4 regions of the Sphingomonas sp. LH128 genome follow, and region 1 is predicted to be linked to each of the others. Evidence: riboswitches for the same ligand, from Rfam matches in the RefSeq annotation. Region 1 holds a riboswitch; each other region holds the start of a gene.
The links. A riboswitch is a leader RNA that binds a small molecule or an ion and turns the genes downstream of it on or off. The one in region 1 is predicted to bind cobalamin.
Positions count from the first base shown of each region.

Region 2: linked by a shared signal. The riboswitch ahead of LH128_RS22125 (TonB-dependent receptor) and the one ahead of LH128_RS29265 (TonB-dependent receptor) in region 1 are both predicted to bind cobalamin.
Region 3: linked by a shared signal. The riboswitch ahead of LH128_RS11685 (TonB-dependent receptor) and the one ahead of LH128_RS29265 (TonB-dependent receptor) in region 1 are both predicted to bind cobalamin.
Region 4: linked by a shared signal. The riboswitch ahead of LH128_RS04385 (DUF1852 domain-containing protein) and the one ahead of LH128_RS29265 (TonB-dependent receptor) in region 1 are both predicted to bind cobalamin.

Region 1 covers NZ_ALVC01000502.1:332-5,263, forward strand. Annotated here, with positions in the region: partial or broken gene LH128_RS29255 (RNA polymerase sigma factor region1.1 domain-containing protein) at 1-767, opposite strand, end outside; gene LH128_RS29260 (cold-shock protein) at 1,127-1,804, opposite strand; cobalamin riboswitch at 2,195-2,439, shown strand; gene LH128_RS29265 (TonB-dependent receptor) at 2,611-4,653, shown strand.
Region 2 covers NZ_ALVC01000307.1:6,437-12,400, forward strand. Annotated here, with positions in the region: gene LH128_RS22115 (PepSY-associated TM helix domain-containing protein) at 1-647, opposite strand, end outside; gene LH128_RS22120 (hypothetical protein) at 644-937, opposite strand; gene LH128_RS22125 (TonB-dependent receptor) at 940-3,027, opposite strand; cobalamin riboswitch at 3,279-3,520, opposite strand; gene LH128_RS22130 (hypothetical protein) at 3,667-3,966, shown strand; gene LH128_RS22135 (sulfotransferase family protein) at 4,078-5,223, shown strand; gene LH128_RS22140 (AraC family transcriptional regulator) at 5,333-5,964, opposite strand, start outside.
Region 3 covers NZ_ALVC01000137.1:5,301-11,264, forward strand. Annotated here, with positions in the region: gene mdoH (glucans biosynthesis glucosyltransferase MdoH) at 1-739, shown strand, start outside; gene LH128_RS11680 (cobyrinate a,c-diamide synthase) at 718-2,037, opposite strand; cobalamin riboswitch at 2,110-2,301, shown strand; gene LH128_RS11685 (TonB-dependent receptor) at 2,476-4,449, shown strand; gene LH128_RS11690 (DUF1636 domain-containing protein) at 4,697-5,104, shown strand; partial or broken gene cobT (nicotinate-nucleotide--dimethylbenzimidazole phosphoribosyltransferase) at 5,101-5,964, shown strand, end outside.
Region 4 covers NZ_ALVC01000044.1:29,912-35,875, reverse strand. Annotated here, with positions in the region: gene LH128_RS04400 (TonB-dependent siderophore receptor) at 1-1,153, shown strand, start outside; gene LH128_RS04395 (DUF4198 domain-containing protein) at 1,243-1,977, shown strand; gene LH128_RS31255 (hypothetical protein) at 2,088-2,549, opposite strand; cobalamin riboswitch at 3,017-3,239, shown strand; gene LH128_RS04385 (DUF1852 domain-containing protein) at 3,636-4,634, shown strand; gene LH128_RS04380 (methionine synthase) at 4,661-5,689, shown strand; gene LH128_RS04375 (acyl-CoA thioesterase) at 5,870-5,964, shown strand, end outside.

The sequences.
Region 1 (4,932 bases):
TCATCGTCCTCGACCTGACGCTTGGGGATCGGATTGCCGTCCTCGTCGACTTCCTCCGAGTTGTCCTCGCCGGAATCGTCATCGTCCTTGAAGGAAGGCCCAGCGGTGGCAGCGGAAATCTCGCCGTCGCCATCGCCCTCACCATTTTCGGCCAGATTTTCGGGCTGCGGCTCCTTGGAGAGCATCGCGTCGAGATCGAGAATCTCGCGAAGCTGCATGTCGCCGTTGTTGAGCGCTTCGGACCAGCCGATGATCGCGTGGAAGGTCATGGGGCTTTCGCAAAGCCCCATGATCATCATGTCGCGGCCGGCTTCGATGCGCTTGGCGATGGCAGCCTCGCCCTCGCGGCTGAGCATCTCGGCGGCGCCCATCTCCTGCAGGTACATGCGCACCGGGTCGTCGGAACGGGCGAGCGTGTCCGCCTTGCGGGTCTCGCCGGGGCGGCGCCGGGAATTGCCTTCGTCGAACCCGGTATCCGAACCGGAATCGTCATCGCCGCCATCGACGGCTTCCACGCCGTCTTCCTGCTCACCGTCCTCATCGTCATCATCGTCGTTCTCGACGATCTTGACGCCCATTTCCGAGATCGCGGCCATGATGTCCTCAATCTGATCGGTGGTCATCTGGTCCTGCGGCAGCGCGGCATTCAACTCCTTGACCGTGATGACGCCCTGGCTTTTGGCGCGCGCGATGAACCGCTGGACCGAACCCTTGTCCAGGTCGAGAAGAGGAGAGTCGTTGTCGCCGCTGCGATCGTCGTTAGTCATGCAATCCGTTGTCGTTATTGGCCTTTTCATGACGATGGTGACGCCAGGACAAGGCTAGGTTCTCAGATCATCAGCCTGATGATGCCGGTGAAGGGCGGCCTACAGGCAGGGATGAACCACTTCAGGTCTAAGGTTCAAGCAATGCGGCCGGACATCGGTTCCAGGAGGAAGCTGGTCCGCCCGCATGCTGCACGTTCGAATCAAGGAAACACGTCCCTCGTCCCGCAGTCGGCCTGTCGAAGGCAGCTTTGATCAAGGCCTTCGACATAAGCCGCTCGATGTCCGTCGCCGATCGCGATGCGATCGAGGAAAGCCCGAGATGAGGCCATGACCTCCTGCGGCAGCCATGGCCAGATCAGTCAGCGCTGGACCAGATTCACGGCCGACGCCTTGCCCCGGCGATCGATCTCGATTTCGAATTCGAGTTGATCGCCTTCCGAAAGGCCATGCAGACCGGAGCGCTCGACGGCGCTGATATGCACGAACGCATCGGGCTGGCCGTCATCGCGGACGATGAAGCCGAAGCCCTTCATGCTATTGAAGAACTTGACGGTGCCGGTGGCCTTCTCGCCAGTGGACTGATTCTGAACAGGTGCGGCACTTCGCTCGCGACGTTCGGCAACGATGACCTCTCCCACGATGGTCAGTTCGGAAGCGGAAATCTTGCCGCCTCGCTCGACCAGCTGGAATTCCAGCTGCTGACCTTCCGCCAGCGTTTCGAGGCCGGCGGACTGCACGGCGCTGATGTGCACGAATGCATCGTCGCCGCCGCCTTCAAGCTGGATGAAGCCGAAACCCTTGTCGGGGTTGAAGAACTTGACCGTCCCACGGCCCTGACCGACAACCTGGCCCGGGCCGCCGCGCGAACCGCCACCGCCACCGCCAAAACCGCCGCCTCGCGATCCGCCGAAGCCGCCACGCTGGCCGCCACCGAAGCGGTCACCACCGCCAAAGCGATCGTTGCCGCCGCCCCAACGATCATCGCCGCCGCCGAACCGGTCGCGACCTTGGCCGCGATTTCCCCTGTCGAATGTCATCTTTTAAGTACCTTAAGCTAAGTCCGAGAAACCTATCCTCGCGAGTGAACGTAGCACGCAAGGCCGCAGAACCCGTTTCAGGGTGCAGGATGAAAGGCGATAGCAGCGCAACGACGTCTTGGCGACCAGAGTTCTGCGATCGGCTGCGATGCATGGCACGGAGGCGACTTTAGCACAGCGATGACCGAAATTTCACGCAATTCGACAATCGATCCGGCCGTCGCCGACCCTTGCCAGGCGCTCGGAAGCAAATTTTGCTCCCCGGAGCGGCCCGTCAGCCCTGGCATCGCTAGTCGGGAGTTCAGGATACAGGCCGTACCTGGACGCCATACAGACAGGCTTGTGCCGTGAAACCGTTTGAGATAGCGCGCCATATCTGCCCTTCATTGGTGCAGACAAGATCGCGCTGGTGCCTCGAAAGAGGCTTAAAAGGGAACACGGTGAGAAGGCATGCCCTTCGAATCCGAGGCTGTCCCTGCAACTGTAAGCGGTGAGCGCGATGCATATGTGCGGTGGGACAAAGGTTCCTGCCGCCAGTCACTGGGCCGGACGCTGCAACATGCGAGGCCTGGGAAGGCCTTGCATCGTCGCATTGACCCGTGAGCCAGGAGACCTGCCTGCGTCTGGTCGCTCATGCCGTGGTCCAGGGGGTGGCCAAGGCCCGGAATCATTCCGTTCGAGCGACGAACCAGCGGTGGAGGCCGCATCGGTTCGCGCAGACGGTCGCCCGCGGCGTCCGACCGCCGGCGCGCGTCGACCGTCTTGATGGCGGCAAGCCTCCCACCCAGTCGCAGGCGTCGGGGGGAATGATGATGAATTTGATGAAAAGCGCTGCGCTGGTGCGCATCGTGGCAGGTACCGCAATGGCGCTGGCGACGATGCCCGCCTGCGCCGAAGAGGCACCCGCCGGCGGCGCGGATGGCGGTTCCGGCGAAATCGTGGTGTTCGGACGCGGCGAGGCCAAGATCGGCACCGCCCATGCCGCCAGCGAGGGCAGCGTCGGCGGTTCCGACCTGCTGGTCCGTCCGCTTCTGCGGGTCGCCGAACTGCTTGAGGCGGTGCCCGGCATGGTAGCGGCGCAGCATTCGGGCAGCGGCAAGGCCAACCAGTACTTCCTGCGCGGCTTCAACCTCGATCACGGCACCGACTTCACGACTTATATAGATGGCGTGCAGATGAACCTGCGCAGCCACGGGCATGGCCAAGGCTATCTCGATCTCAACGGCCTGATCCCCGAGATCGTCGCCCGCGAAGATTTCCGCAAGGGGCCGTACCGCGCAGATGGCGGCGACTTCGCACTGGCCGGCGCGGCCTACATGACGACCATCGATGGGTTCGACCGCCCGTGGATCTCGGTAGAGGGGGGATCGTACAAGTCGGGGCGGCTGGCCGCCGGTGGCACCATCAAGGATGTGGCGGGTGGCAGTCTCACGCTGGTGGGGCAGGCCAAGCGCTATGATGGTCCCTGGCAGGAGGCCGAGCATCTGCGGCATTACTCCGGCTTTGCGAAGTACATCGCGTCCGCTGGCGAAGGCACCGTCGAAGCATCGCTCCACGCCTACCACGCCACTTGGCGGCCGACCGAGCAGATCCCCGAGCGGATCATCGGCAGTGCGCTGTGCCCTGACGAATTCTGCTCCCCCGATCCTTCGGCGCGTGGCCGCACAACGCGCTTCGTCGGCAACGTCGCGGTGCGACAGCCGAACTGGAGCGCTAATGTCTATGCCCAGTACTACGACTGGAACATGTATTCGAACCCAACTTATGCCGATCCGGACGGCACCAGCGCGCAGATCGACCAGTTCGACAAGCGCTGGGTCGTGGGTATCACCGCGCGCAAGCAATGGGCTGTGGGCTCGACGCTGCAACTGAGCATGGGCACTGAAAACCGCTACGATCACATCGGCAACGTCGGGGTGAATCGCACCGAGACCCGCGCCTTTTTGTCCTCGCTGGGTCGATACCACGTCGAGGAACTGTCCGGCGCGCTCTTTGGCGAAGCGACCTGGAAGCCGGTGCCCGGCCTCAGGCTAACCGGAGGCCTGCGAGGCGATTACTACCACTACGCCGTTCGCGCGCGCGACGCCATGGCGACCGAACTGGGAACCGGCAGCGGACACGATTCGATCGTCTCACCCAAGGTATCGGCAGCCTATGAGATCGTCCCGCAGTTCGAAGTCTATGCCAACTGGGGCCGCGGCTTCCATTCCAACGACGTGCGCGGTGCGGTGAACGTGGAATCGCCCGTGCCCGTTCTGGTGCGCGGCACCGGCAAGGAACTGGGCGGGCGCCTGCAACTGGGCACCGTCTCACTGACCGCGACGTACTGGTGGCTCGACGTGGGCAGCGAACTGCGCTTCGTCGGCGATTCCAACGCGGTGGAGCCGACCGGCGCCAGCAAGCGTCATGGCTACGAGGTGGTCGGGTTCTGGCGCCCGCTGCCGTGGCTGGCGCTCGATGGCAGCTATGTCGCCAGCCACTCGCGCTACGACAACGGAGATCGCATTCCCAACGCGGTCGAGAACGCGGTCTCCGCCGGCGCGGCGATCGTGCTCGATCCGTGGGAGGCGAGCGTGCGCGTCCGGCATCTCGGCCCCTACCCGCTGATCGAGGACAACTCGCTGCGCGACAAAGGCAGCACGATCGTAAAAGCCCGCGCCGCATGGAAGGGCCGCAAGATCGAGATCTACGGCGAAGTGCTGAACATCTTCGACAGCCACGACAAGGACATCGCGTACTACTACGAGTCCTACATCCCGGCGTTCGACACCAATGGCCCGGTCGAGGGACGTCTCAGCCGCGTGATCGAACCACGCACGTTCAAGATCGGCGCACGCTACACGTTCTGATCACCAGCACGGCCTGTCCCGTCATTCGACGGGACAGGCCGTCGGTTGCCGCTTATCCGGGCCATGATCCGGGGATGCGTTCTACGCTTCGTGTACATCTACACCGTACCGCAGGAAGCGACGAGCGAGACCATAAGCGACATTGAGGCCTGTCTTGCGGCTGGCGGCGCATGCAGGGTTGGAAGAAAGGCCGATCAGGCTGAATGTGCACTCACCATCTCGGAAGCGCTGCGCGCATCAAAGGTTCGGCCCAGGTCAGCGAGCTTCACAGCACCCAGC
Region 2 (5,964 bases), on a different contig from region 1:
CCGGCGGGAATGTAGGCGTAATAGATCAGGACGAGGCCGGTATAGGCCATCATGACGTGGAACGGCAGCGGCAGCACGGAGAGCACGTTGTGCGCGTCCATCCACGCCCGCTGGCGCGAGGCCTCGGGGCGGAAGATGAAGAAATCCCGGAATATCCGCTTGTGGATGATCACGCCGCTGATCGAGGCGGCGAGCATGGCGAGGCCCGCCGCACCGACGATCAGGAAGCCCAGCTGGCTGGACTTGCGATCGATCCCCAGCGTGTAGTGATAGCGCATGAAGAAGAACCCCGCGTCCATGTCGCGCGGGATGCGGGCGCCGGTCTGCGGGTCGAGCCGGTGCGTGGTGGCCTTGCCCGCGCGGTCGGTCCAGACGAGGCGGAGCACCTGCTCGCGCGGGGTGGGGATGACGATGCGCCACTGCCGTGCATCGGGCGCGACGCGGGTGAGGTACGCGCGGCCCATTCGCACCGCATGGGTGCGGTCGATGGTGACGGGAGAGCGCAGTTCGGGCGTCGTCCAGAGATTGATCTCGGTGTAGAACACCGCCAGCGATCCCGTCAGCAGGACGCCGAACAGCACCCAGCCCAGCAGCAGCCCGCACCAGGTATGAAGCCAGCCCATCGACTGGCGCAGGGTGTCCTTCATCGCCCCAGCCCCAGCAGCAGGCCCATGGGCAGCGCCGTGCCCACGAGCAGTTCGCACCAGATGCGCGTGACGCTGCGGACCGCGAAGGCCCGCAGGATCACCGCGACGAACACCATGAAGGCAAGGCAGGTGGCGAGGATGTTCGCGTCCACGCCGTCCATCGGCAGCACGCGCACGGCTGCGCCGATCCACGCGTAGCACAGCGCGTAGGCGCCGACGGTGGCCGCCAGCACGCGCGCGGCGATCGCGCGCCAGTTCGGCTCTCGCCCTGGCTTCGGCCTCCCCGCCACGGTCAGAACCGCTGCTCGAAGGTGACCGCGACGCTGCGCGGCTCACCCAGGACCCACTGCGAGGTGGAGTAGCTGTTCTGGACGTAGATCCTGTCGAAGACGTTGCGCAAGTTGAGCGTCACGCTCGTCTTCTCGGCAAGGTCGTAGCGGGCCGAAGCATCGACCAGCGTATAGGCCGGGATGAGCCGGGTATTGGCGGCGTCGGAGTATCGCTTGCCGACATACCGCAGGCCCGCGTCCAGATGCAGCGGCTGCACCGGCCGCCATGACAGCCACAGGTTGGCCGCCTTTTCCGCGACGCCGATGGGCATGTTGCCGTCCCGGCTGACCAGCGCGGTGCCGACCAGTTCGTCGAAGTCGTCGTACCGCGCGTTCAGGATCGTGCCGTTGGCGAGCACGCTGAAGTCCTTCGTCACCGCCAGTCCGAACGAGGCCTCGACGCCGTAGGAAGATTGCTGTCCGACCTGCACCGACACCGTGGGATCGTTGGCGGATCGGGTCAGGATCTTCTTCTTGACGATGCGATAGCCTGACAGCGTGAACTCGCCGCGTCCGTCCAGGAAAGTCGCTTTGACCCCGGCCTCCCACTGGCGCCCGGTGGAAACGTCAAAGCTGGTCTGCGCCAGTGTCGCCGTGAGGAACGCCGTCACCGGGTCCGCCGCCGCCGAATACTGCGCATAGAGCGAGATCGTGTCGCTGGGGTTGTAGACCAGCCCCGTGCGCCAGCTGGTGCTCGGGTAGCGGGCGGTGTAGTCCGCCGCCGGATCGAGGGCATCGTGCCGCTCGGTCTTCGGGCGATCGTAGCGCAGCCCCGTCACCAGCGAGAGCCGGTCGGACAGCGAGAGCCGGCTTTCGCCGAACAGCGCCCATTGCTGCACATCGGTCTTGTACTTGTAGCGGGTGCCGAATGTGCCGTCGAGGAACGTGCCCGGCGTATAGTCGTAAGGATCGACGAGGTCGAAGCGGCTGTTGGGCGAACTGTCGGTGCGCAGCAGCGAGCCGGTGTTGTACTCGCCGCCCAGGCTCAGGCGGTGGTCCATGCCCAGCAGCGTATGATCGAACACCGCGTTGAAGCGGTCGCCCCACTGCTTCGTCTTGTAGACAATCTCCAGATAGCTCGAGCGGCGGATCTGGTCGCCGGACCAGGCATAGCCCTCGGCATTGCGCCAGTGCTTGAAGCCGGTGAGGTAGTAGGCGACGTTGGTGATCGTCACCCCCTCGGCCGGTGTCCATTCGGCCTTGGCCTGGGTCCAGGCATCGTCGAAACGCAGCGAGCGGTCGGCGATGTTGTAGTTCTTCTTGCGGATGTCCCGCACCAGCTTGCCGTCTCGCAGCGGAGTGCCGTACCAGATCGTCGGGTCGAGGTCGGCGCGGTCGTGCGTCAGCGTCAGCACGAGGTCGTCGCGCGCCTGCCAGCGCAGCGCCGCCGAAAGCGCAAGACTGCGCGATTGCCCGCGCTCCATCCACCCGTCCGAACGGTTGTAGCTGAGATCGACGCGGTACGAGAGCCTGTCTCCGATCGGCCCGCCGATCCCGCCCGCCGCCGCATAAGTATCGAATGAACCGCCGCTGAGACGGACCTCGCCTTCGAACTGCTCGGTATTGGGCTTCTTGCGCACGACGTTGATCGCGCCGCCGATGCCGCCCTCTCCATAGAGGACCGACGCCGCACCGCGCAGGACCTCGATCCGCTCGGCCATCCACGGGTCGGCGGGGAAGGTCTGCGTGGTCGTCGTGTAGACGCGCATCCCGTCGTAGAGCTGCATCACCGAGGTGTAGCCGGTGAACCCGCGCGAACTCAGCGAGTAACCGAAGGCCGAGCTGTTGTTGATGAGCCCCGGTGCGCGCGCGGCTGCGGCAACCACGGTGCGGTCGCCCAGGCTGCGGATCATCTCCCTGGTGATGACGTCGACGCTGGCCGGCGTCTGCATCGGCGTGAGGCCGAGGCGGCTGGAGGCGTCGGCCTGCTGGCCGAGTTGCAGGACACCCGCCTTGCGCGCGGTGACGACGATGTTGCCCGCATCCGTGTTATTGGCATTCTCCGGCGCCGTCTCGGCGGCTTCCTGCGCCTCAGCCGAAGTCGCGGACATGCCAAGCATGCAGAATGACGCGCCCGAAGCAATCAGGCCGGAAAGAAGCGATCTCGTATTCATGTTGTAACCCCCGTTGCGTTTCCCAGTCGAACGGACAGGTTCCCGCGAGAGGGGTGTCCCCCCGCACGGGTGCAGCGGCGGAATCCGGGCGCGAACGAGCGACCGGCGAAACCCACCGTTGCGGCCTGGCCGCAAGTTCGTCGCTCAGACGGAGTACACCGTGCCGCGGCCATCCCCTGGACCAAGGCAAGAGCGACCGGACGCTGGCAGGTCTCCTGGCTTACGGGTCGTCACGCGATGCACGGCCTTCCCAGGCCTCGCAGGAGTTAGCGTCCGGCCCAGTGGCTGCGGCAGGGCACATTGGCCTGCCGCGATATGCATCGCGCTCACCGCTTACAGTTGCAGGGACAGCCTCGGCTTCGAGGGGTAGCCCCTCTCACCGCGTTCCCTTTTAAGCCCCTTTCGGAAGGCACCAACGCGATCGTGTCCCCCTTTTCGGAGGGACGGGCGGGGGATTATTCGCTGCGCGCACGATTTGCAAGCCGTTCGCGTGGGGCCTTCCGAAAGCCCGTCCTGCGAGTTTTCGGTTGCAACCTTGCTTTTCATTTTGGGCAACCCGTGCAATTTGCGGTGCCGATGACTGATCCACGACTCACCCTGATGGAAGCCATAGCCACGCGAAAGTTCGTGACGGCGCGTTACAACGGCAACACGATCACGCTTGCCCCGCACATGCTGTTCGAAAGGCACGGCGATCTTGTCGTCAGTGCCATGAACCCCGCGAAGGCACGCCGCAGCGACGAGGAGCCGGGTCTCGGCCAGTTCAAGCTGGCGGGCCTCTCGTCGATGGAACTGCTGAACGAGCACTTCGAGCCTCTGCCCTCCTACGACGGTACGCCCCCGCGCAGCGACGATTCCCTGATCCTTTCGGTCTGATCGCCCGATATCGCCAAGGTGATCGGCGGGTAGCTTCTAAAGTGTGCCCCATGTCTTCATGATCCCCTCCGAACGCCGCGCGATGACGCGGCACGGGATGAGGGAGAAGACATGCAGGCGCAGGACATCGTCGCAGCGGCAAGCGAACGGACCGGATTGAGCGACTTCGGCGATCCCGCGATCCTCGAAGGGCTTGGCGTGTTGCTGAAGTCCTACGAGGACGAAGCCAGATTCACCGAAGCGGGCATGGCGCGATCGGTCGATGCACTGGTGGCCGCGATGGCGAACCGGATGCGCGTGGAGGACTGGCTGGCGCGCCACCCCGAACTTCTGGAGCGCCCGGTCGAGAAGCCGCTGTTTGTCTTCGGCCTTCCGCGTACCGGCACCACGCTGGCGATCAACCTGCTGGAAGCCGACCCGGCGCGCCGCGCGTTCCTGCGCTGGGAAGCGTTCGATTCGGTGCCGCCGCCGCTGGTGCAGGAACTTCACGCCGGTCCCCGTCACGATGCCTGCCAGACGCGAACGCTGCAGGGGCTGAAGTACGCGCCGCAGATCGCCGCGATCCATTACGAGGAGGCCGACAGCCCGACCGAGTGCCAGTTCGCCATGGCGCCGTCGTTCTGCGCGCAGCTCTACGATTCCCAGGCGGACATTCCGGGCTACCACCGCTGGTTCCTGGACGAGGCCGACTACGCGCCCGCCTTCCGCTACGAAAAGCGGCTGCTGCAGCTGCTTCAGGCCAATGCCCCGGGGCGCTGGACGCTCAAGAACCCCTGGCACCCGTTGTTCCTCGATGCCCTGACGGCCGAGTTTCCTGACGCGCAACTGGTCATGACGCACCGCGATCCGGTCGAAGTGCTGGGCTCGGCCTGCAGCCTCGTCAAGGAAGTGCGGCGGATGTACAGCGATCAGGTCGATCTTCGGGCCATCGGAGAGAATCTGTTGGAGACGTTCGACCTGATGATCGCGCGGTCGAACGCCTTTCGTGCGAAGCACGGGCACGATGCGATCTTCGACGTGCAGTATCGCGATCTGGTGCGCGACCCGCTCGCCACGGCGCAGGGCATCTACGAAAGGTTCGACGAGCCTTTCACGCCGCAAGCCCGCGCAGCCATGGAAGCCTACCTGGCTGCAAACCCCAAGGGCAAGCACGGCAAGCACGAATATGACCTGGCCGAATTCGGCCTCAGCCGCGAAGGCGTCCGCGAGCACTTTCGCGACTATATCGAGCAGTACGAGATCGCGGTGCGGGCGTGATCGATACGGGTGAAGGCATCGTCACCTGACCCTGCTTCGTCATCCCCGCGAAGGCGGGGACCCATCTGACGATCGTGCAACAGGCGCCGTCAGGAGATGGGTTCCCACTTCACGGTAATGACGGTGATATGTTGGAGACGGATGCGCGTAGGCTGCGCAACTGCGTGGGCGACTGGCCGAACCAGCGCCTGCAGCTGCGGGAGAATACTGCCTGTTCCGCGAACCCCAGCTTCTCGGAAATGCCGCGGAAATCGATACCGGTCTGCTGCAGGTAGTACAGCGCCAGATCGCGGCGGACATCGTCCTTGACCGCCTGGAAGCTGGTGCCCTCCTGCTTCAGTCGCCGACGCAGGGTCCGGTGATGAATGGCGAGGGTGCGGGCGATTTCGGCACTGCCGCAGTCGTCCCGGGTCAGCTTGCGCAGGATCAGCCCGCGCACTTCGGCGTCCACGGGTGGACGCTGCTTCGGGAAAGTCCTCTCGATGTAGGCGACCAGATCGCTGCGGACCTGCGCGTTCTGGGTGAGCACCGGGGTGGCAAGGTCCCGGTCGGAGAACGTGATCCCGTCTGCGGGCTCGCCGAAGTGCACGTCGCAGCCGAAGTAGCGGCGATATTCGGCCGGTCGCGACACGGGTTCATGCCGAAAATGGATACTGCGCGCGCGGGCATAGTCGCCGGTCATCTCCATCGCCTCGAGATGGCCGACCAGCAGAATCTGTTCGATGGCCTGAATACGGTCGC
Region 3 (5,964 bases), on a different contig from region 1:
CCGCGACCGGCGCTGGATGCAGGGCAACCTGCAGCACCTGCAGCTCCTCGGCGCCTCGGGCCTGCACTGGGCGAGCCGCCTGCACCTGCTGATTGGCGCCTCGGCCTACCTCACCTCGCCGGGCTGGCTGCTGCTGATCCTGACGATGATCGGCCAGGTCGCGACGCATGGCGATGGCGGCTTCGTCACCCTCGCCCCGCCGAGCGTGCTGGCATTGACGGTGATGCTGCTGTTCGGCCCGAAGATCATGGGCCTGATCTGGGTCCTGGCCGACGGCGAGCGGCGCCGCAGCTTCGGCGGCGGCTTCGCGGCCGTGCGCTCGGTCCTGCTGGAGACGGTACTGGCGATGCTGCTCGCACCGATCACCATGATGACACAGACCAAGGCGCTGCTCGGGCTGCTGCTGGGCATCTCGGCGGGCTGGAACACCCAGACCCGCGATGCCCGCCGCATCACCGTGCGCGAAGTCCTGCCCGACTTGCGTGAGCATCTGCTGCTCGGCGCGGGCCTGACGGCGACGGCGTTCCTCGACATGACGACGGCGATCTGGCTCTCGCCGATCATCGTCGGCCTGTTCCTCTCGCCCTGGCTTATCAGCCTGTCTTCGAGCGAGAACCTCGGCGACAAGGCGGACGCGGCGAAGGTCTTCCGAGTGCCCGAACCCGGCATCGTCGAGGCCAGCGAAGATCCGCGCAAGGACCCCGACCTCCCCAAAGGTCAGTCGCTGGTCGAAGCCTGAACGAAAAACCGCGCCGCCGCTTCGGGAGCGGACGGGAAGTATGCGTGCATGTAGCTCGCGGTGAGCGAGCCGACGCGATAGAGCGCTTCCCCGTCCCGCCCGTCCGGCGTGCTGGCGCGAGCCTCCGGTACGAGCCCGGTTTCCAGCCGCGAATAATGGAACGTGTGCCCGCGCAAGGTCCCTCCCGGCAGCGCGATGTGCTGCATGCCGAGGGCGGCGAAACGCCGCTGCATCGCGGCGTGCCCCTCCAGCAATCCGAGCAGATCGGCCCGATTGCCCTCTACGTCCGTGAGCGATGCGCAAGCGTAGAGCATCCCCCCGCACTCGGCGAGAATCGGCTTCCCCGCCGCATGGTGCGCACGGATGGCATCGAGCATCGGCGCATTCGCGGCAAGCGTCTGCAGATACAGTTCCGGGTAGCCTCCGGGGAGCCAGATCGCCTCGCAATCGGGCAATCGCGCGTCATGAAGCGGTGAGAAGAAGGCGAGCTGCGCGCCTGCCCGTTCCAGCCATCGCAAGTTGGCGTGGTAGATGAAGGCGAAAGCCTCGTCCCGCGCGATGGCGATGCGCAGACCCGCCAGATTGGGGCTTTCCTCCGGGACCTCGGGCGCCGGGAAGCTCACCGGCGGCGGCAGGTCCAGCACGGCATCAGGCAGCAGGCTCGCCGCCCGATCCAGTCGCGCGTCGAGATCCACGACCTCGGCTGCCTGCACCAGCCCGAGGTGGCGTTCGGGCAGCGTCACTCCGGCCTCGCGCGGGAAAGTGCCCAGCCACTTCACCGACGCAGGCACGCCCTGCTCCAGCAATTCCGCGTGCCGCGCGCTGCCGACGCGGTTGGCGATCACCGCATGGACCTCCAGCCCCGGCCGGTAGGTCGCGAGGCCGTGGACCAGGGCGCCGAACGTCTGCGCCATCGCCGATCCATCAACCACCGCCAGCACCGGGAAGCCGAAGCGTTCGGCGAGGTCGGCGGCGCTGGGGTCACCGTCGAACAGGCCCATCGCGCCTTCGACGAGGATCAGGTCGGCCTCGCGCGCCGCTTCGTGCAGGAGGGCGCGGCACTGCGCCTCTCCGCACATGAACAGGTCGAGCTGAAGGACCGGCGCGCCGCTCGCGACTTCGAGCACCATGGGGTCGAGGAAGTCCGGTCCAACCTTGAAAACGTGCACTTTTCTGCCCGCATTGCGGTGCGTTCGGGCCAATGCCGCAGTCACGAGCGTCTTGCCCTGACCCGAGGACGGGGCGCTTACCAGGTACGCCGGGCAGGCGGGGGCATCGTCTTGGCGCGGAGTGTCCATCGATCCCGCACCTATGGTTTCCGGCAGGTCGGCGCAAGCATTGGCCTCTTGCGCGGCGCCCCGGCGCACGATACTTGCCGCGCCGCGACAGGTTCCCCGCGAGGGGATTGAAAGGGAACGCGGGTGAGATACCCGGGCTGCCCCTGCAACTGTAAGCGGAGAGCCGTTCTGCCACATGCCATTGGGGGTGCAAGCCCCTGAGAAGGCGGCCGAAATCGGCGATGACCCGTGAGCCAGGAGACCTGCCCGTCGCCGTCGTTCTTCGACCGGACAGGGTGTGCCGGACGAACGGGGGAAGTGCATTCCTCGCGCAACGACAGCCATCGTTCCGGCGGCCTGAGGGGGCTTGCGGGAGGTGTTGCGCTGCCTGTCCGCGCCCACTGTCCCAATATCCTTCACCGGCCGACGGAGCACCGTCGTTCGCATGAAGGAATACAAGTGAAACAATATCTTATCATTACCACCGCCGCTATCGCACTGCTCGCTTCGGCCTCTCCGGCATTCGCCGACACAGCGGCACCCAACGATACCACAACGGCACCTGGCGATACCGACGGCGACACTCGGCAAGATGACAACATCGTCGTCGGCGCGCTTCGCACCCCCGTCGCGATCGAGCGCGTCTCCGCCACCGTGACCGTGCTGGGCGAGCCCGCGATCGTCGCCCTGCAACCCATCGCCCTGACCGATGCCCTGCTGCGCACCCCCGGCGTCTCGATGTCGCGCAACGGCGGCTACGGCACCACCACCTCGCTGCGCATCCGCGGCGCCGATGCGGGCGAGACCGTCATGGTGATCGACGGCATGCGCCTGTCCGACCCCTCGGCGACGGCGGGCGGCTACGGCTTCTCCAACCTGCTGCTCGACGACGTCGACCGGATCGAGATCCTGCGCGGGCCGCAGTCGATCCTGTGGGGCAGCGACGCGACCGGCGGTGTCGTCAACGTGCGCACCCGCCGCCCGACCGAGCGGCTCGAAGGCAGCTTCGCCGTTGAGGCGGGAACCCATGACAACGTCTCCGCCCGCGCGGGCGTGGGCGGCACCTCGGACCTCATCGACTGGCGCCTCTCCGCCTCGCGTTTCACCACCGACGGTATCTCCGCCCGCGCGAACGGGACCGAGGCCGACGGTTTCCAGCGCAGCGCCGCCAGCGGCACCGTCACGGTGCGCGTCGCCCCCGGCGTCAGCCTCGACTTGCGCGGCTACTGGGCCGACGGGAAGAACGATTTCGACGGCACTTCAGGCGACACCCTCGCTTATGGCACCACGAAGGAATGGTCCGGCTACGCGGGCCTCAACTTCGCGCTGCTGGACGGCAAGCTGGTCAACCGCGTCGCGGTGCTGCAGAACGTCACCGACCGGGAGAACTTCGACCCCACCCGCTCGATCCGCGCGATCACCTTCGACGCGCACGGCCGCCTGCGCCGCTACGAGTACCAGGGCACCTACACCTTCAGCGACGCGATCCAGGCCGTGTTCGGCGCCGAGCGCGAGGAGCAGCGGATGACCACCGCCTCGCCGACGAACTCCGCCACGCCCTATACGCTGACGCCCTACTCGGTGGACATGGACAGCCTTTACGCCGAACTGCGCGTGAGCCCGGTCAAGGGCCTCACCCTCGACGGCGGCGCGCGCTACGATCACCAGTCGCGCTTCGGCGGGCAGACCGTGTGGAGCGCGGGCGCGGCCTATACCCCCAACGGAGGCGCCACGGTGCTGCGCGCCAGCTATGACGAGGGTTTCAAAGCCCCCTCGCTCTACCAGATGTACAGCGCCTACGGCACCGCCGACCTCGCCCCGCAGAAGGCGAAGGGCTGGGAAGTGGGCGCCGAGCAGAACTTCGGCGAGGCCCTGCGCCTCTCCGCAACCTGGTTCCAGCGCGACACCGACAACCTGATCGACTTCGCCTACTGCCCGACCAGTGGAACGCTGCCCGCCGCGTGCTACATCCCCGGCACCACGACCACGCGCTTCGGCTACTACGCCAACGTCAAGACGGCCAAGGCCAGCGGCCTGGAACTCGCCGCGTCGGCGAAGCTGGGCGTGCTGTTTGCCGAGGGCAACTACAGCTGGACCCGCGCCGAGGACCGCACCGAGGGTTCGTCCACCTACGGCCGCCAGCTGCAGCGCGTACCGCGCCACATGGCCAATGCCGAAGCGGGCATCGACCTGCCGCAAGGGCTTCGCGCCAGCGTCGCGGCGCGCTACTCGGGCGAGACCTTCAACGCCGCCACCGGCACCGCGAAGCTGGACGACTACTGGCTGATCGACTTTCGCGCGCAAGTGCGGATCAAGGAGAACCTGATGCTGCAAGGCCGCGTCGAGAACCTGACCGACAAGGACTACCAGACGGCGGCGGGTTATTCCGCACTGGGACGGACGGTCTACGTCGGCGTGCGCAGCCGGTTCTGATGACAAGGAAGGCCCAACCCGAAAAGGCCCACCCCCAGCCCCTCCCGCAAGCGGGAGGGGAGGACCTGCCGGCCGGAACGCGACCGCCTGTGATTGTATCGTCGTCATTCCCGCGAAGGCGGGAACCCATCTCCGGACTTCGCCTCTTGCGACGGCATCAGATGGGTCCCCGCCTTCGCGGGGATGACGGACAGTTTTTCAACCACAGCGGGGTGGGCCTCACCACCAATACCAAGGTGACACCCCCATGCTGACCCCCGTACCTCCCGGCCCTTCGGTGGTCGTCTGCAACACCTGCCGCCACACCGCCGACGCCCGCGAGGACGAGACCGGCCAGCGGGGCGGCGCCCTGCTCGAAGCGGCGATGCGCAGCGTTCAGGCCGCCGACCCCGAACTGCAGGGCGTGCAGATCCAGGCCATGCCCTGCCTCTTCGCCTGCAGCCGCCACTGCACCGTCCACATCCGCGCACCGGGCAAAGTCGGCTACGTGCTGGGCGACTTCACGCCGGACGAAGACGCCGCCCGCGCCATCCTCGAATATGCCGCGCGCCACGCCGAAAGCGAGCACGGCCGCGTCCCCTTCAAGGAATGGCCGCAAGGCGTGAAGGGCCACTTCATCACCCGCACGCCCCCGGAAGGCTACGTCTGCACATGACCCGTTTCGCCGATCCCGCCTCCTTCGCCGCTGCCCTCGCCGCGCTGCCCGAATCCGACGAGGCCAGCCGCACCGCCGCGCTGAACCGTCAGGCCCGCCTCACCAAGCCGACCGGCGCGCTCGGCCGACTGGAGGACATCGCGGTGTTCATGGCCGGATGGCAGGGCAGCGAGCGCCCCGAGGCGGACCCGGTGCAGGCGGTCGTCTTCGCGGGAAACCACGGCGTCACCGCGCAGGGCGTCAGCGCCTACCCGCCCGAAGTCACCGTCCAGATGGTCGCCAACTTCGAGGCGGGCGGCGCGGCGATCAACGCCCTGACGGCGGCCTGCGGCGCGCGGCTTTCGGTGGTGGCGCTCGATCTCGACCGGCCGACCGGCGACATCACCCGCGAGGCGGCCATGAGCGCGGAGGAATGCCTCGACGCCCTTAACCGGGGCGCCGCCGCGCTGGGCGCCGATACCCGGCTGCTGCTGGTGGGCGAGATGGGCATCGGCAACACCACGCCCGCCGCCGCGCTCTGCGCCGCCGTACTGCGCGGCTCCGCGCAGGACTGGATCGGACGCGGCACCGGGATCGACGACCTCGGCCTGTCGCGCAAGGCGGTGGCGGTGGAGGCGGCCGTGGCGCTGCATTCCGGCGCCGCCATCGACGCCTTCGAGACGTTGCGCCTTCTCGGCGGACGCGAGATCGCCGCGATGGCGGGGGCGATCCTCGCCGCGCGGCTGGCGCGGGTGCCGGTGCTGCTCGACGGGTTCATCGCCTCGGCCGCGATCCTGCCGCTGCTGCGGGACAACCCGCGTTTCACCGATCATTGCATCGCCGCACACTGCTCGGCCGAGGCGGGCCATGTGCGGCTGCTG
Region 4 (5,964 bases), on a different contig from region 1:
CCCCGGCATCCAGGCCTCCAGCGTGCGCGCCGATGGCCGCACCCTGGTGCGGACCTACAGCGAACGGACGCTGAGATGGCGTGATCTCGATGCGCAGGTCAACCTGACCGGCAAATTCGCCTCCGGCACGATCGAGCACGAAGTGCTGCTGGGCGCCGAATTCGAGGCGTTTCACTACACCGAGGTCATCCGCAATTCGAGCCCGACGCTCTCGCCCTTCACGATCGACATCTTCGCCCCGGTCTACGGATCGGCCATACCGCCGCTTAATGGCAGCTTCACCAGCATCCGCACGCAGACGCGGACCTTCGCCGGCTACGCTCAGGATCAGCTATCGTTGCTGCCCTGGCTGAAGGTGCTGGTCGGCGGACGGCTCGAAAGATTCGAGAGCGACAACCTCAACCTGCGTAATGGCGTGACTTCCGCCTTCAGACAGACGGTGTTCACCCCGCGCCTCGGCACTGTCTTTGTGCTCAGCCCGCAAGTCTCGCTCTACGGCAGCTATGCGCGCTCCAACAAGCCGAACACGGCCGCTGATGTGAACGGCAATGTGCTAGATCCCGAGCGGGGCACCAGCTACGAGGCGGGCGTGAAGCTCGAACTGCTGGACGGCACCCTGAGCGCGACGGCGGCGCTGTTCCACACGACCAAGCAGAACGTTGCAACCACCGACCCGGACAACCTCGATTACAGCATTGCCGCAGGTGAAGTGCGCAGCCGGGGCATCGACATCTCCATCACCGGCAACATCACGCGCGCCTGGCGCGTGGTGGGTGGTTATGCCTTCGCCGATTCCGAGGTGACGAAGGACAACCGCCTTCCGTTAGGGCAGCGTCTTCCCAACACGCCGCGCCATTCGGCCAGCCTGCTCAATGTCTACGAGTTTCAGGACGGTGCCCTCGCGGGCTTGGGTGCAGGCGCGGGCGTCACGTATCTGGGCGGACGCATAGCAGGCACGGCGGCCACCGCGCCCTATATCCGGCCTTACGCCACGGTGAACCTGCTCGCCTATTATCCGCTCGCAGAGAACGTGAAGCTGCAGGTCAACGTCAACAACCTGCTCGACAAGAAGTACGCCGAGCGCGGCTTCGGCAGCAATCTTTATCCGGGCGCCCCCTTGAGCGCCGTCGCCAGCATCACGGTTGGCCTGTGATGCTTGAGCCTGTGATGCGGGGCGCAACCCCTGTCTCCGGCCGAGACCTCCACCATGCCCTCGATCGAACCAAAGCAAGGATGTGCACGATGAAAACCGCGTTGAATGCCACGATCCTCACCTCGCTCCTCACGCTCTGCACCGTACCTGCCCAAGCCCATGGTATCTACCTGACCGAACGCTCGAAGCAGATCGTGCTCGTCTATGGCGAAGGCGCCGACGACATGGACATGGTAAAGCGCGAGCCGCTGATCGACACGGTCGCCGCCTTTGATGCCGAGGGCACGTCGATCAAGGCGTCGCACCGGGTCTCGGGCCTCGCCATGCTCGTCGAAACCGAAGTCAAACCCGCCTTCGTCACCGCCGTTCTGCAGAACGGCGTGTGGTCGCGCATGAAGGGCGGCGAGTACGAAAAGAAGGGCCTCGACGAGATGCCCGGCGCCGAAATCTCGACCAACAACATCAAGTATGCAGTGCGGATCCAGGGCAAACTGATGGGCAGCATACCGGCGTTGCCCGGCCAGACGCTTCAGATCGTGCCGGTAGGCCCGATCCCGAAGCTGCTGGGGCAGAAGCTGAAGTACAAGGTTCTCTTCCAGGGGCAGCCGGTGGCCGGGGCCCATCTCATCGCTGACTTCGTGAATGACCCGGACGCGAAGGAGGTCGTGACCGGCACCGACGGCACCGTAACGCTCGTCGTGCGTAACCAAGGCCTCAATGTCATTCATGCCGTCTATAACGGACCTAGCGACAACCCGACCAAGTACCGCAATGTCGAACTCACGGCGACGCTCAGCTTCACGCTGGAACACAAGCCGGAATGATACTTGCGTCCGGCCGCTCGACCGTCATGGTCGGGCGGTTGGATCTCGTTTGCGTGCTTACCGGCGACAACCAGTGAGCATGGAGAATGTGGCATTGCGAGACGCTGGCGTCAGTGGCCATCCTTGCCCAGACGCGCATCTTCTTCGCGCCAGTCGCAAATGACCTGAGGAGCGCCCAGCAGGCGCTCAACCTGCGATACCGAATAGGTCGGCACCGATACGATCTGCCCCTTACGGATACTCACGGATCCACTGGGGGTAAGACGACCGTCCTTGGTCCAGCGCACGCGTTCCTTGTTGGTGAGCGGCAGCACCGCAAGAAGTTCCTTAGGCGTAAGCGGTCGTTTGGCCAGTTCGACCAGACGGCCCATCAGATCAGCCAGATCGACTGAATCGGGTCCGCAGTCAGGCGCCAAGATGACGAACGCCTCGTTCAGCGCACGCCACTCGATCCGCGCACGCGGCCAGAACGCGGCACGTACGAAACGCTTCGCCTGCCCCCTTCGCAAACCCAAGGCAACATGATCCTCAAAACATCGCCCGAAGGACAGTCGCCATCCATCGCCGTCCACGCGCCAGCGCAGTTCTGCAGATATGCGGGCGAGACGAGAGTGTGCAGGCGCGTACCCACAGTAACCGCCATGGGGGGACAGTTGCATTGCGGCAGACATGGCAGTCGAACGAACCCTTGACGGAGAAGACCCGCACGTCGTTGAGCGGCGGCCTGATGCCCGGTCACCTGCACGGCGTCCCCGGTCACGTCTGCTCCATGGACTTGAGGATCACCGCTGTGACGGCGAACCTGCTTGAGCATTTCCAGATCTTGCCAATCAGCAATGCCGCAGCGGCGACCGCGATGTTCAGATCAAGAAACCATCATAGTTTTGCAGGTTCTCGAGGAGCTTTCCAGCCTTTCCTCACGTGTACCGCTCCTCGGCCAAGTACGAGCGCGGACTGCGTCGCTGACGGAATAGCCTCACATCGAAACCATCATATAAAGATATCTTTATATGATGGTTGACAGTTGGCTGGCGATGGTGTTGAGAGAGCGTGTCGAGGTTCCCCGCTTCAGGCATGACGGCGGGGCTAAGACGGGAAGCCGGTGGTGCCCTTCGGGGCAGAGTCCGGCGCTGCCCCCGCAACTGTAAGTGGCGAGTGGCGGTTCCATTTCGTGTCACTGAGCCTTGCACAAGGCTCGGGAAGGCCGGAACCGCCGCAATGACCCGCAAGCCAGGAGACCTGCCTTCGGCGCCATAACGTTCCTCGGACGGGGGTTCCTCCGGTGGATCGCGCTTGAAGCGTGGCCCGCAGTCTATCCGCCGTGTGGGCCGCTCCTACTTTGCGCGTTCTTCCTTCGATCCTTCCGCCCGGCCAAAGCAGGTGATCGGTCGATGTTTGCAATCCTGTCCCGCCCCTTCGCAAATCGACGAATGCGCCCGCGCGCCGTGTCATCGGGCTGAGCCCCGCCTGACGCGGCGCGCCGCAAATCCAGACCCATTCCCGAACCACAACGACGGACGGCGTTCGCGCCGGACCGCAGGACACCGTGCATGCCCGCAACACACGCCAACCCGACATTCCCACGCCCTCGCCTCACCCGTATCGCTTCCGGCGCGCCGCTGGCGCCCACGATCAGGCGATCTTCAGGACAACCGGCCATGACAGACGACGATCTCACATTCTCCATCAGCAGCATTCGCTTCGACGAGAATTATCGCCCCTCCGACAACACGCGGATCACGACGAACTTCGCCAATCTGGCCAGAGGCGAGCACCGCCAGGAAAACCTGCAGGCTGCCCTCAGGATGATCGACAACCGCTGCAACGATCTGGCGGATTGGGACAATCCCGAGGGTGACCGCTACCGGGTCGAGCTCGATATCGTCTCGGTCGAGATGCATGTTGCTGCGGGCGATGGCGGCGATGCCTTCCCGATGATCGAGATCCTGAAGCCGAGCATCATCGACCGAAAGACCGATACGTGCATCGCCGGGATCGCCGGGAACAATTTCTCGTCCTACGTGCGCGATTACGACTTCAGCGTGCTGCTGGCCGAGCATAACAAGGGACGGTCTACGTTCGCGACGCCGGAGGGCTTCGGCGATCTGCACGGCAACCTGTTCCGGCACTTCCTGGCCTCGCCTACATACCGGGACAATTTCGCGAAGCCTCCGGTCATCTGCCTGAGTGTCTCGAGCAGCCAGACCTACCATCGCACGGAAAACCGCCACCCGATCCTGGGGATCGAGTACCGGCAGAGCGCGTTCTCCTCCACCGACGAATACTTCGCGAAGATGGGCCTGCAGGCGCGCTACTTCATGCCTCGGGGCAGTGTCGCGCCGATGGCGTTCTATTTCACCGGCGATCTGGCAAGCGATTACACCAGCCTCGAACTGATCGGCACGATCAGCACGATGGAATCGTTCCAGAGGATCTACCGGCCCGAAATCTACAACGCCAATTCGGCTGCGGGGAAATGCTTCCGGCCCAGCCTGAACCATCAGGACTTCTCGTCCACCCGGATCGTCTACGACCGCGAAGAGCGCAGCCGCCTCGCCATCGAGCAGGGCCGGTTTGCGCAAGAGCACTTCATCCGGCCGTACCAGGCCGATCTGGACCGCTGGTCCGCCGGCTACGCCGCCAGCCACATCCTTTGACAAGACAGCACACAAGGTCATCCAACATGAAAACACTGTTGCCCACTTTGACCGCTGGCAGTCTGCCCAAGCCCTCTTGGCTGGCCGAGCCCGAGAAACTCTGGTCGCCCTGGAAGCTGGAAGGCGAGGAACTGGTCGCCGGCAAGCACGATGCGCTGCGCCTGGCCGTGGACGATCAGCGGCAGGCCGGGATCGACATCGTCGGCGATGGCGAACAGACCCGCCAGCACTTCGTTACGACATTCATCGAGCACCTGAGCGGCGTCGATTTCGAGAAGCGTGAGACGGTCAGGATCCGCAATCGCTACGATGCGAGCGTGCCTACGGTCGTCGGCGCGGTCGCCCGCCCGCAGCCGGTCTTCGTCGATGATGCCCGGTATCTGCGCACGCAGACCGATCAGCCCATCAAATGGACGCTGCCCGGCCCGATGACGATGATCGATACGCTCTACGATGCCCATTACCGCAGCCGGGAAAAGCTGGCCTGGGAATTCGCCACGATCCTCAACCAGGAGGCCAGGGAACTGGAGGCGGCAGGCATCGACATTATCCAGTTCGACGAGCCCGCGTTCAACGTCTTCTTCGAAGAGGCCAACGACTGGGGGATCGCCACGCTGGAGAGGGCTGCCGAAGGGCTGAAATGCGAAACGGCGGTCCACATCTGCTACGGGTACGGCATCAAGGCGAACACCGACTGGAAGAAGACCCTGGGGGCGGAATGGCGGCAGTACGAACAGACCTTCCCGAATCTCCAAAAGTCGAAGATCGATATCGTATCGCTAGAATGCCATCACTCGCGGGTTCCGTTGGACCTCATCGAACTGATCCGCGGGAAGAAGGTCATGGTCGGGGCCATCGATGTGGCCAGCGACACCATCGAAACGCCCGAAGAGGTGGCCGATACCCTGCGCAGGGCCCTGCAGTTCGTGGAAGCTGACAAGCTCTACCCGTCCACCAACTGCGGCATGGCCCCGCTGCCCCGCGCCGTGGCTCGAGGCAAACTGAACGCGCTTGGCGCTGGCGCGCGGATCGTCAGAGAGGAACTCGCCGGCTGAACGAGCCGCAGGGCTCGTCCGGGAACCGGACGGGCTCTGACAAGGCTCCTTGGCGTTGGACCCACTACGAATTCGCAACATTCGCGGGTTTGCACGGAAGGCCTTCGCAACCTTCCCGCTTTCAGGGGTTTGTCCCGCGCCCGGCGCGTGGTTGGCTGTCTTCGCAAAGGAGATACCACCATGCCCACTGCCCATGCCCTGCCCGCGGACACCCCATCGACCCGGCTGTGCGAAATGGTCTTTCCCGAACAGGCCAACCACTATGGCACGCTGTT